Regions from separate parts of the Yersinia canariae genome, predicted to be linked through region 2. Evidence: predicted binding sites of a transcription regulator. Region 2 holds the regulator's gene; the other holds the start of a gene.

Region 1 (5,398 bases), 1.3 Mb from region 2:
CTGTTATTACATTTAAAGTATAAGGCGATGGGGGAGGATGGCCTTAAGATAAAGATGAAAATGAATCGATAGATTTGTCTCTTTGAATGGTCATAAACACGATTAAACTTCTTAAAGCAAAAAACACCTTATTTAAAATAAGTAAAAACAAGACATTAACGAATTTCTTCATTCGGGCGTTACAATGTTATTTACTGGTAAAAATAGAATAATATGACACACTATTATTAGCTCTGATTTACTATCACTGCCTCTATCGTGATTTACACATCAAGCTGAATAAATAACAATAGATTGTTATAAAACAGTTGGTTACTATAAAAATAGTTCACCAAAAAATAGGTTGTAATCATGACGACACTCAGTGAACAAGTAGCACCTATGCTGCATGATACGAAACTTGAGCAGCAAATTTTACGACGTTCGATTTTTTGTACTTTATTTATTGCCATCATGGGGATTATTTTCGGTATTGTATGCGGATCGATGTCGATAATTTTTGATGGTATGTTCTCTGCTTTAGATGCGGGGATGTGCAGTTTATCTTTATTGGTATCCCGGTTACTTGGTCAACCGAATAGTCGACGTTTTCAGTATGGGTTCTGGCATGTCGAACCGTTGGTCTTAGCTTTTAATGGCAGCTTACTGGCTTTCCTCTGTCTGTATGCTTTTGTTAATGCTATTAAAGGCATAATTGATGGTGGCCGCGAGCTAGAATTGGGGTGGGCGATTGTTTATGCGCTGGTGGTGAGTATTTTCTGTTTTACTATCTTCCTAAAACAACGTCATTTGAATAAACGCGTTAAATCCGAGTTAATTGCTCTGGATACCAAAAGCTGGTTAATGTCGGCTTGTATCAGTTCAGCCTTATTAGTGGCATTTTTACTTTCCTGGAGTATGGAAGGGACGCGTTATGAATATTTGATTGTGTACACGGACCCTAGCGTGCTGGCTCTGTTAACACTGATATTGATCCCCGTTCCGATAAAGACCGTCATTGCAGCCGTCCGCGAAGTATTACAAATGACTCCAGATACACTGGATGCCTCCATGGAGAATTTGATGGATAAGTTAATGGCGAAATATCAATTTATTGATTATTCACATTATGCCACTCGTATTGGTCGAGGCTTATTTGTTGAGATTCATGTGGTTATACCGCCAGAAATGGAAAGTAGCGGTGTGTCCTATTTTGACAAAATACGCGATGAAATATCACAGGCGATTGGTGAATCAGGCCCACATCGCTGGCTAACAATCTCGTTTACCCGTAATCCTAAATGGTTGTAGGGTAGGAAAGTAATGGGTCGGGTGACTTTATATTCACTAATCAGGGGTAATGAAAAAGATGATTGCCAAACGCCATATCAAACTTAGCCCAATTGATGTCCCCCCAAGATTTAATGCTGTCGCCACAGTTGCGATAAATGACAGCACTATTACGGCGCGCAAAGCCAAGATTATTGCCAATATGATTCAGGCCAATATAGATTATTTGCTTGTTTATGCTGATAAGGAGCATGGCGGTAACTTTGAATATCTCAGTGGATTCATTCCCCGATTTGAAGAGGCCGCTCTGGTGTTACATGCATCCGGGGAGATCTGTTTATTGTTGGGTAATGAGAATTTAAAATTGTCTCAATATGCCCGAGTTAGCAATACAGCAATCCATGTTCCCTATTTTTCGCTGCCAAATCAACCTATGGATAATAGTAAAACACTGGTTGAATTATTGGCCGATACTGAAATTTGGCGGGCCAAAAAAATTGGGATTGTTGGATGGAAGCTATTTACCAGTAAGATAGATGATAACAGTCAATTATTTGATATTCCTGCTTTTATTCTAACGGCGATAAAAGAATCTGTTCCATCATCAACTTTGGTGGTTAATGCTACAAGCCTGTTTATTGGCAGCGATATTGCGGCTAGAGTGACTAATAATGCGAATGAATTGGCGCATTATGAATATGGCGCTAATCTGGCCTCTAATTGTATTCTTAATGCATTGACCGCGGTAGATATCGGTATAACCGAGAAACAACTTGGTACTTGTCTGGCAGATGAAGGGCAGCCGAATACTGTTGTGATGATTGCTGCAACAGGCGAACGCTTTGAAAAAGCTAATTTATATCCGAGTGATAAAACCGTCCAACTTGGCGATAAAGTATCATTGACCACTGGGTTTAAAGGTGGTTTGAGCAGTAGAACGGGTTATGCAGTATATCATGCCGATGAGTTGCCTTTGGCAGAAAGAGATTATCTCGATAAAGTTGCTATTCCTTATTACGCTACGGTCATAGCTTGGCTAGAAAATATTCGTATTGGCATGCCAGGTAAAGAGATGTATGCGCTAATTGAAACTGTTTTCCCTAAAGCACAATATCATTGGTCTTTAAATCCTGGGCACTTAGTTGCGGATGAAGAATGGTTGTGTTCGCCTATTTATAAGGGGTCAGAAGAGAAAATCCGTAGTGGAATGTTATTCCAAATCGACATTATCCCTTCTGTTAAAGGTTATGCGGGAGTGAGTGCGGAGGATTGCATTGCATTAGCCGATCAACAGTTGCGTGAATCTCTGGCTACTCATTATCCTGATGTTTGGCAAAGAATACAAAAACGACGTGATTATCTCAGCAATATATTGAATATCCATCTCAGCGAAGAAGTGTTGCCGATGTCTAATACTGTGGGTTATCTGCGGCCTTTCCTATTAGATAAATACAGTGCGCTACAATGTTTGAATGAAGCACCATATTAATATTCTTCTGATTGTATCTTATTTATATTAGGGGCTATTTAGCCCCTTTACTTGCAGAGATGTCTTTGGGGAATGAGTGAGAGGCAATGATACTCTGGGATGAAATTCCATTACTAAATATAAAAAACGAAACTCAACTTGAACTACAGATGAACAAAACTGCGGGGCGCGTGATAAGTTCTGCTGACTAACCTCAGATTTTGCTCCTCAACTTAACCAACTTTTCCACCCCTTGCTGAGATTTCATGCAAACTGGAGGCGATACTCTTGCCATCTTGTGGCATAATGCGCGCCGAATCACATTTTCTAGTATTCTTGAATATCCCTATTCAGTAATCCAATCGAGAGCGAGCTCTGTGCTAAGTACTAACAATATCACCATGCAATTCGGCAGCAAGCCGCTGTTTGAAAACATTTCAGTAAAATTCGGTGGCGGTAATCGCTATGGCCTGATCGGCGCTAATGGTTGTGGTAAATCCACATTCATGAAAATTCTTGGTGGCGATCTGGTGCCAAGTGGCGGTAACGTCTTCCTTGACCCAAATGAGCGTCTGGGTAAGTTGCGTCAGGATCAATTCGCCTTTGAAAACAACACAGTGCTGGACACCGTTATCATGGGGCACGGCGAACTGTGGGAAGTAAAAGAAGAGCGCGACCGCATTTACGCCATGGCTGAAATGAGCGAAGAAGACGGCTATAAAGTGGCTGATTTAGAAGTTGCTTATGGTGAAATGGATGGTTATAGCGCAGAAGCCCGTGCCGGTGAATTGTTGCTTGGCGTCGGTATTCCCGTCGAACAACACTATGGTTTGATGAGTGAAATCGCTCCTGGTTGGAAGTTACGTGTATTGTTAGCCCAGGCTCTGTTCTCAAATCCAGAAATTCTGCTACTTGACGAACCAACCAACAACTTGGATATCGACACTATCCGTTGGTTAGAACAGGTTCTGAATGAACGTAGCAGTACCATGATTATTATTTCCCATGACCGTCATTTCCTCAACATGGTGTGTACCCACATGGCGGACTTGGATTACGGTGAATTGCGTGTTTATCCGGGTAACTATGACGAATACATGACAGCGGCGACCCAAGCTCGCGATCGTCTGTTATCTGATAACGCGAAGAAGAAAGCTCAGATCTCTGAACTCCAATCTTTCGTTAGCCGCTTTAGTGCCAATGCTTCTAAGTCTAAACAGGCCACTTCACGTGCTCGCCAGATTGATAAAATCCAGCTTGATGAAGTTAAAGCTTCTAGCCGTCAGAACCCGTTTATCCGCTTTGACCAGGATAAAAAGTTGTTCCGTAATGCGCTTGAAGTAGAAATGCTGACCAAAGGTTTTGATAACGGCCCACTGTTTAAGAACCTGGATCTGCGCCTGGAGGTTGGTGAAAAAGTCGCTATTCTTGGGCCTAATGGTATTGGTAAATCGACTTTACTGAAGACATTGGTCGGAGACTATGAGGCAGATACAGGCGCGGTAAAATGGTCTGAAAACAGTAAGATAGGTTACTACGCGCAGGATCATGCCCAAGACTTTGAAATCGACTTGACAGTATTTGACTGGATGAGCCAGTGGAAACAAGAAAAAGACGACGAGCAAGCTGTGCGCAGCGTGTTGGGCCGTTTACTGTTTAGCCAAGATGATATCAAGAAGAAAGTTAAGGTTCTGTCGGGTGGTGAGAAAGGGCGGATGTTATTTGGTAAGCTGATGATGCAGCGGCCGAACATTCTGGTAATGGATGAGCCAACTAACCACTTAGATATGGAATCGATCGAATCTCTCAACATGGCATTGGAAATGTACGAAGGCACATTAATTTTCGTATCCCATGACCGCGAGTTCGTCAGTTCATTGGCGACCCGAGTGATTGAAATGACGCCGAAGAAATTGATCGACTTTACAGGTAACTATGAAGATTACCTGCGTAGTCAGGGGATTCAGTCCTAATTTTCGGATGATGTATTCATAAAAAAGCTGATGTATTTATGATATCAGCTTCGCAGTCTAAAGGCAGGGTTCCCCCTGCCTTTATCTATTATGTGCTCGCGTACTTAGCAGGCCCCTTTATCTTCCCAAACTTTACTCCAACCGGTGCCATTACCGCTAGTGTCGGTAACTGTACTATCACCTGGTACGCTTTCAGCAGAAACCCACCATTTGTTGGTATAAACACGGCCATCTTTACTGACTGTCGTCGGGTCGCCATAGACTCTCTGTTGCCAGGATGGTGCACTGCACTGCTGTATTGTGACCGGTTTTGACGGGATCACCGTTTGCAGTTCTTCTTTAGCCGTGGTGTCACATAAACCCTTATCTTCCCAAGCCTTACCCCAGCCAGTGCTGTTACCGGTAGTATCGGTTACCGCAGCATCACCGGGGACAGTTGTAGTGGATACCCACCATTTGTTGGTGTAAACACGGCCATCTTTACTGATGGTGGTTGGATTGCTATAGACTTTTTCCTGCCAGGATGGCACATCACACTGCACTATTCTTTCTACCGGTTTGGTTTCAGCGGTTTGCTCAATAACATCACCATTGAGATATTGGCTGCCATCATAACTCTCCAAGTATTCCCAATATTTATTACTGGTTTGATTACTTGGGAAATACCAATATGAGCTGGTTTTCAAAC
Region 2 (5,398 bases):
TGCCGCCATCCGTAAAGCGCGGGATCAAGGCCGACATATCAGCTATTTTGGCCCAGAAGCCAATGATTTTGGTCAGTTGGAAGAAAGTGTGTCCCAATACGGTGAGCACGGAACCGGGCGCTCACGTAAGTATTTGCATACCTATGATGAAGCCGTGCCCTATAACCAGATTCCCGGCACATTCACTCCTTGGGAGTCGCTACCCGAGCCGACTGATGTGCTGTTTTATGAAGGCCTGCACGGCGGGGTCGTGACTGAACATCATGATGTCGCGAAACATGTAGATTTGCTGGTTGGCGTAGTCCCCATCGTTAACCTGGAGTGGATTCAGAAATTAGTCCGGGATACCGGCGAGCGCGGCCATTCCCGTGAAGCGGTCATGGATTCCGTGGTGCGCTCCATGGATGACTATATTAACTACATCACCCCCCAGTTCTCGCGCACCCATATTAACTTCCAGCGGGTACCGACCGTCGATACCTCTAACCCATTTGCCGCCAAAGCCATTCCGTCACTGGATGAAAGTTTTGTCGTCATTCATTTCCGGGGTTTGGATCAAATCGATTTTCCCTACTTACTGGCGATGCTACAGGGATCATTTATTTCAAATATCAATACATTGGTAGTCCCAGGCGGGAAGATGGGGCTGGCGATGGAGTTGATTATGGCGCCATTGGTGCAGCAATTGCTGGAAGGGAAAAAAATTGGTTAACACTATCCCAATCCAAAGTCATTGGAGCTGCGGGTAGGCGGCAAGCGAACTCATCCCGATGAGCTTACATAAGTCAGTGATTCGGGTGAGCGAGCACAGCTAACAGCCCCGCAGCTTCAAGGACGAAGGGTTTGCTTAGGCGACTTCGCGGATTTCAAAACTGTGGGTAATGGTCGCCGCTTTGCCCAGCATCAGAGAAACCGAGCAATATTTCTCAGCCGAAAGTTCAACCGCGCGCTCAACAATTTTATCGGTCAAGCCCTTGCCGCTGACAATAAAATGCAAGTTAATTTGCGTAAACAGGCGCGGTGCCTCTTCTCGGCGCTGCGAAGTTAACGTCACTTCGCAATCGCGCACATCGTTACGGCCTTTTTGCAAAATGGAAACAACGTCAATTGCACTACAGCCGCCTGCCGACATTAACAACATTTCCATCGGGCTTGGTGCTTTATCGCCCGCATTCCCATCCATTAAAACTTGATGGCCTGAAGCCGACTCACCCAAAAATGTCAGTCCCTCAACCCACTTTACACGTGCCTGCATAACTCTTGCTCCCGGTTAAATTTTCTGGTTCAGACTACCCTTTCATTTACAAACTGGCAATGTAACCCGATGTTCATCATGCTGAAGCGATACAACACAAGACACTGGCCTCATCCTGTGCTACAAACAGAATCGAAAGTGTTGTTTCTAGAATTAAATAGGGTAGCTTCTCAATACTCAGTGAAGGGTTTCTACCCGGTACGTATCTTGGCTATACCTTTCGGCAGTTGAGCAAATTAATATGCTAAATGAAAGTGTATTTTATAAGCACGCCGTACAGGGAACTCTGAGCCCTGTTAATTAGGCAGCGATAACAACAGAGGATAACAGCGAATGGTTCTCGGCAAGCCACAAACAGACCCGACTCTCGAATGGTTCCTGTCTCATTGCCATATCCACAAATATCCATCGAAAAGTACGCTAATTCACCAAGGTGAAAAGGCCGAAACGCTTTACTACATCGTGAAAGGCTCCGTTGCGGTGCTTATCAAAGATGAAGAAGGTAAAGAGATGATTCTCTCCTATCTAAACCAGGGAGATTTCATCGGCGAGCTTGGATTATTTGAAGAAGGCCAAGAACGTAGTGCCTGGGTTAGAGCAAAAACCGCCTGTGAAGTGGCTGAAATTTCTTACAAAAAATTCCGTCAGTTGATTCAGGTAAATCCAGATATCTTGATGCGCCTGTCTTCACAAATGGCGAATCGCTTACAGATAACATCTGAGAAAGTGGGTAACCTTGCTTTCCTTGATGTCACTGGGCGCATTGCACAAACACTGCTTAATCTGGCAAAACAACCCGATGCCATGACCCACCCAGATGGGATGCAGATAAAGATTACCCGCCAGGAAATTGGTCAAATCGTTGGCTGCTCCCGCGAAACGGTGGGGCGGATACTAAAAATGCTGGAAGATCAAAATCTGATCTCCGCACACGGTAAAACGATTGTCGTTTACGGCACCCGTTAGTTCCCTATAAACCAGTGCCGCTAACCCGGCACTGGTTTTCTTCATCTGTGTGATTAATAAACTCCTGGGGCCTACATGAATTGGCAACGGCTTATTTATCATCCTGAAGTTAACTATGCTCTCCGCCAAACGCTGGTTCTGTGCATACCCGCGGCATTGGGGTTTGCTATTGGCGATTTACGATTGGGGTTGATGTTCTCCCTGATACCCGCTTGCTGTAACATTGCTTCGCTAGATACCCCTCATCAACATTTCTTCCGGCGACTGATTGTCGGCGGGGCTCTCTTTACCTTCAGTAGCTATCTAACTCAACAACTGTTGCTGTGGGATATCCCATTGCCAGTGGTGCTGCTTGGCCTCGCATTAACATTGGGGATAAGTGGTGCCATCAGTCAGCTCAATGGCCGTTTGCTCCCGGCCGCACTGATTGCCGCGATTTTCAGTCTCAGCATGATAGGTCGCGCGCCCATCTGGCAAGCCCCATTGATGTGTGCCGTGGGGACTCTCTGGTACGGCGTATTTACCTGGCTGTGGTTCCGGTTATGTAAGGACCAGCCCATCCGTGAGCCATTGAGCCAGCTTTACCATCTGTTGGCCAATTATTGCGATGCGACATTCCGTTTATTTGGCCAGCGCCGGGAAACGGAAAAGGCAATACCGCAGTTGTTGGATAAACAGCAAGGTATCATGGATGAAATTAATCAACTTTATCAACAATTTAACCTGCTTCCTAACACCACCAAGAAAGAGCAAAAACGGTTACTGACACTATTTCAGATGGCCCTCGATTTGCAAGAACACATCACTGCGGCAATGAATCAGTCAGAAAAAACGCAAGAGCTGATTGAGCAGACACCTATAGAAAAGGTCCTTGAGCGCAATATACAGATTATCTCAACGCAAATGCGCACCATTGCCGATGATATTCTCTACCACCACCGCGCGAAAACCGGCTTTAGCGCCGGTGATGCACTGGTAGAACTGGAAGAGATTGCCCAGCAACATCCTAATAATCCAGTGGCGCAATTTTGCTATTACCATATCAGTCATATTACCCAAATTCTGAGCGACCAGCGCCCGCAGTATGACCGTGATTTGATGTCCAGCCAGATATCCCAACCGTTCTGGCCGGCGCTTGTCGGCTACTTATCTTTTAAATCCAGTGCATTACGTGATGCTGGCCGGATTGGCGTCACCCTGGCTGCTGGCAGTTATATCGGCAACCTGATCCACCTGCCTAAACCTTACTGGATTTTACTCACCATCATGTTGGTGACACAAAACGGCTATAACGCCACGAAGATCCGTATTCATCACCGCGCCCTTGGCACCCTGATAGGGCTGTTACTCGCGGCAGCTTTACTGCACTTTAAAATGCCGGAAGGCACCACGCTGAGCATCATGTTACTCATCACATTGGTAGCCTATCTGGTTCAACGCAAAAACTATGGCTTGTCAGTCATTTTTAGAACTATCACTACGGTGTATATCTTGCAGCTATTGACCGGAGAAGGGGCGGACTTTTTGATCCCGCGGTTGCTGGATACGTTAATCGGCTGCGCATTGGCCTTTGCCAGTGCACTCTGGTTATGGCCTCAGTGGCAAAGCGGTTTACTGCGTAAAAATGCGCATCAGGCGCTAGAGAGTTATCAGAGTATCCTGCGTATCCTACTGAAACCTAAGCCAGATGTTGGGGAACTGTCCTATGAGCGCATTCAGGTGAACAAAGCCAGCAATGCTGTTCTTAACTCACTGAATCAGGCCATGCAGGAGCCGGGATTCAACTCCAAATATTTATCAGACATGCGCCTATGGGCCACACATAGCGAACTTATTGTCGGGCATATCAACGAGATGACTATCCTGACCCGGGCCTATCCACTGGGAGAATCGCCCGCAGATGCAGATAAACGCCACGTCCGGTTAACCGTTAAATTGGCGGAAGATTATTTACAGCTATGTGAAATGGCGATACAGCAATGCCAGCAACGGCTGGAGTCGGATAGCAGTGAGGGGAATAACGATTTTGTGCAAATGCCGGATATCGATCCCGACACCCAAATCTCTGAATTGGAACGCAATTTACGCCGCATCTTGTCGCATCTTAGCGTAATGCATACCGTTTCATCCCTAGCATGGCAACAACAGCCGCACCACGGTATTTGGCGCAGCCATAGATTGCAGAGTAAGGCGTAAAATGGAGAGGTTAAGCCCTCTCCATGAGGCCACTTAGCCTTTTACCAGGTTGGCGATGGCTTGTTCCAAACGCGCCATACCTAGCTGAATATCTTCTTGCTCAATCACCAGTGAAGGTGCCAACCGCAGTACGTCTGGCCCCGCATTGAGAATCATCAAACCCTGCGCTGCCGCCTCGGTCAGGAACTCCCGCGCACGACCATGATATTGCGGTGTTAATTCTGCCCCAATCAACAACCCCATGCCGCGAATATCACTAAACACATGATACTTGCTGTTAATTTCTTGCAGAGCCTGCACAAACACGCCGTGACGCTGTTCAATACCATCAAGTACCTCAGGGGTGTTAATCACATCCAATGCGGCTTCTGCTACCGCACAGGCCAGAGGATTGCCACCATAAGTGGTACCGTGTGTTCCGACGGCCATCACTGATGCAATTTCTTCTGTTGTCAGCATCGCACTGACAGGGAACCCGCCGCCCAATGCTTTAGCCGTAGTGAGGATATCTGGCGTGACACCATAATGCATATAGGTAAACAGCTTACCGCTGCGCCCCATGCCGCTTTGAACTTCATCAAACACCAACAGCGCTTTATGTTGGGAGCAGAGCGCACGCACCCCTTGCAGAAACTCTGGCGTCGCAGAGGTAATGCCCCCTTCCCCTTGGATCGGCTCCAGCACGACTGCGCAAGTGTGGTCATCCATTACTGCTTTTACCGCTGCCAAATCATTAAAAGGCACATGGATAATATCAGCGGGTTTCGGACCAAAACCATCGGAGTATTTTGGCTGCCCCCCGACTGATACAGTAAATAGGGTGCGGCCATGGAATGCATTGTGGAAGGCAATGATTTTAGTTTTATAAGGACTATGGCGTTCAATAGCGTAATGGCGGGCTAACTTAAATGCGGCCTCATTTGCTTCGCCGCCAGAGTTGGCGAAAAACACCCGGTCAGCAAAGGTCGCGGCAATCAGTTT

The links. Region 2 encodes CRP, which controls carbon source genes, mostly activating them, when cyclic AMP is high. Its sites were predicted from a motif close to ATGTGANNNNNNTCACAT; they were not measured.
Positions count from the first base shown of each region.
Region 1: a site for CRP is predicted at 3,044-3,061, ahead of F0T03_RS14525 (ABC-F family ATPase). Genes of this name have one in related genera too.

Region 1 is NZ_CP043727.1:3,138,218-3,143,615, reverse strand. Features, by position in the region: gene F0T03_RS14535 (cation diffusion facilitator family transporter) at 352-1,290, shown strand; gene F0T03_RS14530 (M24 family metallopeptidase) at 1,340-2,758, shown strand; gene F0T03_RS14525 (ABC-F family ATPase) at 3,115-4,710, shown strand; gene F0T03_RS21795 (M60 family metallopeptidase) at 4,815-5,398, opposite strand, start outside.
Region 2 is NZ_CP043727.1:4,391,888-4,397,285, forward strand. Features, by position in the region: gene F0T03_RS20210 (phosphoribulokinase) at 1-712, shown strand, start outside; gene F0T03_RS20215 (OsmC family protein) at 848-1,255, opposite strand; gene crp (cAMP-activated global transcriptional regulator CRP) at 1,589-2,221, shown strand; gene F0T03_RS20225 (YccS/YhfK family putative transporter) at 2,297-4,417, shown strand; gene argD (bifunctional acetylornithine/succinyldiaminopimelate transaminase) at 4,451-5,398, opposite strand, start outside.